DNA from 3 places in the Janthinobacterium sp. CG_23.3 genome. Region 3 is predicted to be linked to each of the others. Evidence: predicted binding sites of a transcription regulator. Region 3 holds the regulator's gene; each other region holds the start of a gene.
The links. Region 3 encodes sigma-54, which starts transcription at its own class of promoters, with help from an activator protein. Its sites were predicted from a motif close to TGGCANGNAANCTGCTTT; they were not measured.
Positions count from the first base shown of each region.

Region 1: a site for sigma-54 is predicted at 829-846, ahead of glnA (type I glutamate--ammonia ligase). Genes of this name have one in related genera too.
Region 2: a site for sigma-54 is predicted at 922-939, ahead of ACFDR9_RS20180 (ammonium transporter). Genes of this name have one in related genera too.

Region 1 covers NZ_JBJXIB010000138.1:12,533-14,734, forward strand. The annotation lists gene ACFDR9_RS23545 (rhodanese-like domain-containing protein) at 100-558, opposite strand; gene glnA (type I glutamate--ammonia ligase) at 947-2,202, shown strand, end outside.
Region 2 covers NZ_JBJXIB010000098.1:7,629-9,830, reverse strand. The annotation lists gene ACFDR9_RS20180 (ammonium transporter) at 1-871, opposite strand, end outside; gene ACFDR9_RS20175 (allantoate amidohydrolase) at 1,156-2,202, opposite strand, start outside.
Region 3 covers NZ_JBJXIB010000089.1:11,129-13,330, forward strand. The annotation lists gene lptB (LPS export ABC transporter ATP-binding protein) at 1-180, shown strand, start outside; gene ACFDR9_RS19065 (RNA polymerase factor sigma-54) at 186-1,655, shown strand; gene hpf (ribosome hibernation-promoting factor, HPF/YfiA family) at 1,728-2,081, shown strand; gene ACFDR9_RS19075 (enoyl-CoA hydratase/isomerase family protein) at 2,197-2,202, shown strand, end outside.

The DNA.
Region 1 (2,202 bases), on a different contig from region 3:
CGCTCCAAGTAGTTGTCGCGCAGATTGTACCGAAATAATCGATGAGATTATTGTAAAACCAAGCTTTCCTTATGGAATTAGTCGAAACCCTCGAATGGTTTACGCGCCCAGCCAGGGCAGGCCGCACTTGCACCAGCCGGCCACGTGTTTGCGATGGCCGTGTTCGTCCTTGTCGCCCTCGAAGCCTTCGAGGATGTCGAAGCAGTGCGCGTAGCCGTTTTCGGTGGCCAGCTTGGCCGCATGGCGCGAGCGCACGCCGGAACGGCACAGGAACAGCAGCACCTCGTCCTTGCCGGCGGCGGCGGCCAGTTGCGCCAGGAAGTCGGGGTTGGCCGCGCCGCCCGGGTAGGTGCTCCATTGCACCGCGCCGTGCTGGGCGGCGGGAATATCCACCCGGCCGACCCAGTCGCGCTCGGCGTTGGTGCGCACGTCGATCAGTTTGATGGTCGGGTCCGCTTCCAGCAGCGCGTGCGCCTCTTGCGGCGTGACGGCGCCCGCATAGGGTGCGGGCTGGATGCGGGCGCGCGCGGCGCCCAGGATGTCGGCGACAAAGCTCATGGTATTTCTCCGGTCGGAGTGGAAGAAGGATGGCTTGATTATAGTGCGCGCCGGACGCTTCGTCGCGGCCGGCGCAATGCACCGCAACGATGCGTTTTTGGCGTTTTTGAAAAAAACGCACAAGGATAGTGCGATAATCGTTTTTTGCACTTCTTTAGTGCGTTATTGATGTGGCGCAAAGTAGTGCAAAAAAGTTCACGAAGGCGGAAATACCGCTGTCTTTTCAAGCGCTTGCCGGCGGACTCGGCAATTTGCCCGGGCTACCGGGGCTGGCATGGAATCTGCTATCATTTCATTGAGTTTTGGTCGCACGCAATGTTCGCTTGGCGCCGCATGATCAGCCAGTAAGACATGGTCGGCTCACCCCACATTTATTTAGGAGATACGCATGGCAATGACAGCCGCAGAAGTCTTGAAAATGGCAAAAGACAACGAAGTGAAATTCGTTGATTTCCGCTTTGCCGACACCCGTGGTAAAGAACAACACGTGACTGTTCCCGTGTCGCATTTCGATATGGATAAATTTGAATCCGGCCACGCCTTCGACGGTTCGTCGATCGCCGGCTGGAAGGGCATCGAAGCGTCCGACATGATCCTGCTGCCGGATCCCAACACGGCCAACATCGACCCGTTCATGGAAGAGACCACCCTGTTCATGCAGTGCGACGTGATCGAACCGTCGGACGGCAAGGGTTACGACCGCGATCCGCGCTCGATCGCCAAGCGCGCCGAAGCCTACCTGAAATCGTCGGGCCTGGGCGACACCGCCTACTTCGGTCCCGAGCCGGAATTCTTCATCTTCGACAGCGTGCGCTGGAAAATCGACATGTCGGGTTGCTTCGTCAAGATCGGTTCCGACGAAGCCTCGTGGTCGACCGGCAAGGACATCGAAGGCGGCAACAGCGGCCACCGTCCTACCGTCAAGGGCGGCTACTTCCCGGTGCCGCCGGTGGACAGCTTCCAGGACATGCGTTCGGAAATGTGCCTGATCCTGGAATCGCTGGGCATCCCGGTCGAAGTGCACCACCACGAAGTGGCCGGCGCCGGCCAGAACGAAATCGGCACCCGCTTCTCGACCCTGGTCGAGCGCGCCGACTGGACCCAGAACATGAAGTACGTGATCTGGAACGTCGCCCACAGCTACGGCAAGACCGCCACCTTCATGCCTAAGCCTATCGTCGGCGACAACGGTTCCGGCATGCACGTGCACCAATCGGTATGGAAAGACGGCAAGAACCTGTTCGCCGGCGACGGCTATGCCGGCCTGTCCGATTTCGCCCTGTACTACATCGGCGGTATCATCAAGCACGCCAAGGCGCTGAACGCCATCACCAACCCGGGCACCAACTCGTACAAGCGTCTGGTTCCAGGCTACGAGGCGCCGGTCAAGCTGGCGTACTCGGCGCGCAACCGCTCGGCCTCGATCCGCATCCCGCACGTGGCCAATCCTAAGGGCCGCCGCGTCGAAGCGCGCTTCCCGGACCCGCTGGCGAACCCGTACCTGTGCTTCGCCGCGCTGCTGATGGCCGGCCTGGACGGCGTGCAGAACAAGATCCACCCGGGCGAAGCCGCCTCGAAGGATTTGTACCATCTGCCGCCCGAGGAAGACGCGCTGATCCCGACCGTCTGCGCCTCGCTGGAAGA
Region 2 (2,202 bases), on a different contig from region 3:
AGATGGCGCCGGCGATGCCGCCGGTGATCAGCGCGCCCAGCGGGTGCATCAGGTCGGAGCCGGCGCATACCGCCACCAGCCCCGCCAGCGGGCCGTTGTAGACGAAGCCCGGATCGTTTTTGCCCATCACCAGCGCCACCAGGGTGCCGCCGACCATCGCCATCAGCGAGTTCACCGCCACCAGGCCGTTCATGTTGTCGAGGGTTTGCGCGCTCATGACGTTGAAGCCGAACCAGCCCACCGTCAGGATCCAGGCGCCCAGCGCCAGGAAGGGGATGTTCGACGGCGGATGGGCGGCGACCGCACCGTCCTTCGTGTAGCGCCCGCGGCGCGCGCCCAGCAGCAGCACCGCCGGCAGCGCGACCCAGCCGCCCACCGCATGCACGACGATGGAACCGGCGAAGTCGTGGAATTTGTGGCCGAAGCTGGCCTGCAGCCAGCCCTGGACGCCGAAGCGGTCGTTCCAGGCGATGCCTTCGAAGAAGGGATAGACCAAACCGACCAGCACGGCGGTGGCCGCCAGTTGCGGATAGAACTTGGCGCGCTCGGCGATGCCGCCGGAGATGATGGCCGGGATCGCCGCCGCAAACGTCAACAGGAAGAAAAATTTGACCAGTTCGTAGCCGTTTTGGGCGCTCAGCGTTGCGGCGCTGCCGAAGAAGTGGGCGCCGTAGGCGATGCCGTAGCCGACGAAGAAGTAGGCGATGGTCGAGACGGCGAAGTCGACCAGGATCTTGACCAGGGCGTTGACCTGGTTCTTTTTGCGCACCGTGCCCAGTTCGAGAAACGCGAAGCCGGCGTGCATGGCCAGGATCATGATTGCGCCGAGCAGGATGAAGAGGGCGTCGGCGCCGTTTTTTTGTGCGTCCATGCTGAAGATTCTCCCAATAATTGTGCAGAATTAAATGACTGCTACAAACTAAAGCAAGATTCGTTCCATTTTGGTGCGGTTTGTGTAGTGGCTTGATACGTATGGGTAAAAATTGCGGCGGCCGGGCGGGGCGCGGGACGGCGCACCGTTAGCGTGCGGTTTTTCGCCCCGCTTTGGGGCGGGCGCGGCAGGTCCCCTAGGTCGGATTGGCAGAGCGTCGTCCGACGCCTAGCCGCTGCCGACGCCAGTCGGGTTGCGCCCGATGGGCTAACCCGACCTACGAATCACGCCTTCGGCTGGAAGCGGCGCAGGAAGTCGAGCAGCACTTGGGCGGCGATGTCGGCGTCGTCGGCGGTCATCGTTTCCAGCGGGTTGTGGCTGATGCCGCCGTTGCCGCAGCGCGTAAACAGCATCGCCACGTCGGTCACGGCGGCCATCGCCATGGCGTCGTGGCCGGCGCCGGAGGCCAGCTCGAAGCGCGGCAGGCCGGCCCGTTCGACCGCCTCGCCCAGTTGCCGCATCAGCCACGGCGCGCACGGCGCCGCGCTGGCCGAGACGATTTGTTTGACGTCGGCGTCGATCTGGCGCCGCGCGCAGATCGCGGCGATGCCGTCGAGGATGTCGGCCACGGCCGCCAGCCGCACCGCGTCGTCGGCGGCGCGGATGTCGAGCGACAGCTTGCAGGCGCCCGGAATGACGTTGACGGAGCCGCCCGGCACGTGCAACTGGCCGACGGTGCCGACCAGCGATGCGCCGCTGCCGCAGCGGCGCTCGACCAGCAGGACGATTTCGGCGGCGGCGGCGGCGGCGTCCTTGCGCATCGTCATCGGGGTGGTGCCGGCGTGGCTGGCCAGGCCGCCCAGCTCGACCAGGTAGCGCGAGCTGCCGTTGATGGCGGTGACCACGCCCAGCGCCAGGTCGCGTTCGAGCAGCACCGGTCCCTGTTCGATGTGCACCTCGACGTAGCCGAGCAGGTCGGCCGGGTCGCGGGCGATGGCCGGGATGGCGCCGACGTCGTGGCCGGCGGCGGCGATGGCCTCGCGCATGCTGACGCCGTCGGCGTCGGTTTGCTCCAGCAGCGACAGGTCGAAGCGGCCGGTGACGGCGTTGCTGCCCAGGAAGGTGCTCTTGAAGCGCACGCCTTCCTCTTCCGCGAAGCCGACGATTTCAAAGTGGAAGGGCAGCGTTTCGCCGCGCTGGTGCAGGTGCTGGACAATGGCGATCGGCAGCAGGATGCCGAGGCGGCCGTCGTATTTGCCGCCGTTGCGCACGGTGTCGTAGTGCGAGCCGGTCATCAGGGTTTTCGCCCCCGGCAGGGGCGACAGGTAGCG
Region 3 (2,202 bases):
CTCAAGGAGCGCGGCATCGGCGTGCTGATCACCGACCACAACGTGCGCGAAACGCTGGGCATCTGCGACCGCGCCTACATCATCAACCAGGGCTCGGTGCTGGCCTCGGGCCGGCCCGACGACATCATCGCCAACGAATCGGTGCGGCGGGTCTACCTGGGTGAACATTTCCGCATGTAAATCCGATGAAACAATCCCTGCAACTGCGCACCTCGCAGCACCTGGCGCTGACCCCGCAACTGCAGCAGTCGATCCGGCTGCTGCAGCTATCGACGCTGGAGCTGCACCAGGAGCTTGAGCAGTTGCTGGGCGAGAACCCCCTGCTGGAACGCCTCGACGACCCGCTCGACCGCTCGCTGCGGCTGCTGGCGGACGGCGCGCTGAGCCCGACCGGCGCGCCGCCACAGGACGGCGCGGCGGCGCCGGGGCAAGATAGCGCGCCGGCGGCCGACGCCGAACCCGCGTACGACGGCGCCGAGCACGCCGCCGCCGACAACGGCGACAGCGACTGGAGCGAGATCGGCCGCGGCAAGGCGCCCGACGACGAGGATTCCCGGCCGCAGCTCGAAGCGAGCCAGCGCACGCTGCGCGAACACCTGATGGAGCAAATGCGCGTCACCGTGCAGCCGCTGCGCGACCGCGCGCTGGTCGAGTTGATCATCGACGCGCTCGACGACAACGGCTACCTCGAGGAGCCGCTCGACGAGATCCTGGCGCGCCTGCCGGCCGAGCTGGACGTCGGGGCCGACGAGATGCGCACCGCGCTGGCGCTGCTGCAAAGCTTCGACCCGGCCGGCGTCGGCGCGCGCAACGCCTCCGAATGCCTGGCGCTGCAAATCAAACGCCTGCCGCGGATCGCCATGGTGACGCGGCGCATGGCGCTGCTGATCGTCGAGCGGCACCTGACCTGGTTCGCCCAGCGCGACTTCAACAAGTTGAAAAAGGCCCTGCTGTGCGACGACGAGGACTTGCGCGAGGCGCAGACGGTGATCCGCCAGTGCAACCCGCACCCGGGCGCGGTGTTCGCCGCCGACGTCTCCGACTACGTGGTGCCGGACGTCGTCGTCAAGCGCGCGCGCAACGGCTGGCACGTCAGCCTGAACCACGAGGTCATGCCGCGCCTGCGCGTCAACGCCATGTACGCCAACCTGCTCAAGCAGGGCAAGGGCGAGGGGGCGATGGGCGCCCAGTTGCAGGAGGCCAAGTGGCTGATCAAGAATATGCGCCAGCGCTTCGACACCATCCTGCGCGTGGCCCAGGCCATTGTTGAGAGGCAGAAAAATTTCTTCTCGCACGGGGCGGTGGCGATGAGACCCCTTGTGCTCCGTGAAATAGCTGATACACTGGGTTTACACGAGAGTACTATTTCTCGGGTAACAACTCAGAAGTATATGCTGACCCCGCATGGCATGTTTGAGTTGAAATATTTCTTTGGTAGCCATGTCGCCACCGAAGCGGGGGGAGAGGCATCATCGACGGCGATACGGGCGCTTATTGTGCAATTGACAGGAGCTGAAGACCCGAAAAATCCTTTATCCGACAGTAAGATTGCGGACATGCTGGGAGAACAAGGCATGGTGATTGCGCGACGCACTGTTGCCAAATACCGGGAAGCGCTGAAGATCCCGCCAGTCAGTCTGCGAAAATCGTTGTAGTTTTACTTTGGTTCCTCTGCGCGCCAGAAGACCGGCGAAGGCACGAACCCGACATCATCTTTAGGAGTGTGTATGAATCTCACTATCAGCGGACATCATCTCGAAGTGACACCGGCCATCCGTGAATACGTACAAACCAAACTGGAGCGCGTGCAACGCCATTTCGATCAAGTCATTGATATTGCTGTCATTCTGACCGTAGACAATCTGAAAGAAAAAGATAAACGGCAAAAGGCCGAAATCAACCTGCGCATGTCCGGCAAGACCGTGTACGTGGAAAGCCTGTCGCAAGACCTGTACGCCGCCATCGACACCCTGATCGACAAACTGGACCGCCAGGTCATGAAGTACAAAACCAAAGTGCAAGAGCACGGTCACGAGGCGATCAAGCATCTGCCCGACACCTACGAAGCCGCCGCCGTCTAATCCGGCCCCCGCTTCCCACCCCGACTAAGGGCGCGTCTCGCGCCCTTTTTTGCGCCCGCGCCCGCGCCGCCGGTGCGCTAGTATACGTTCCTCTCCACCTGCCATCGACCCTGCCATGAGC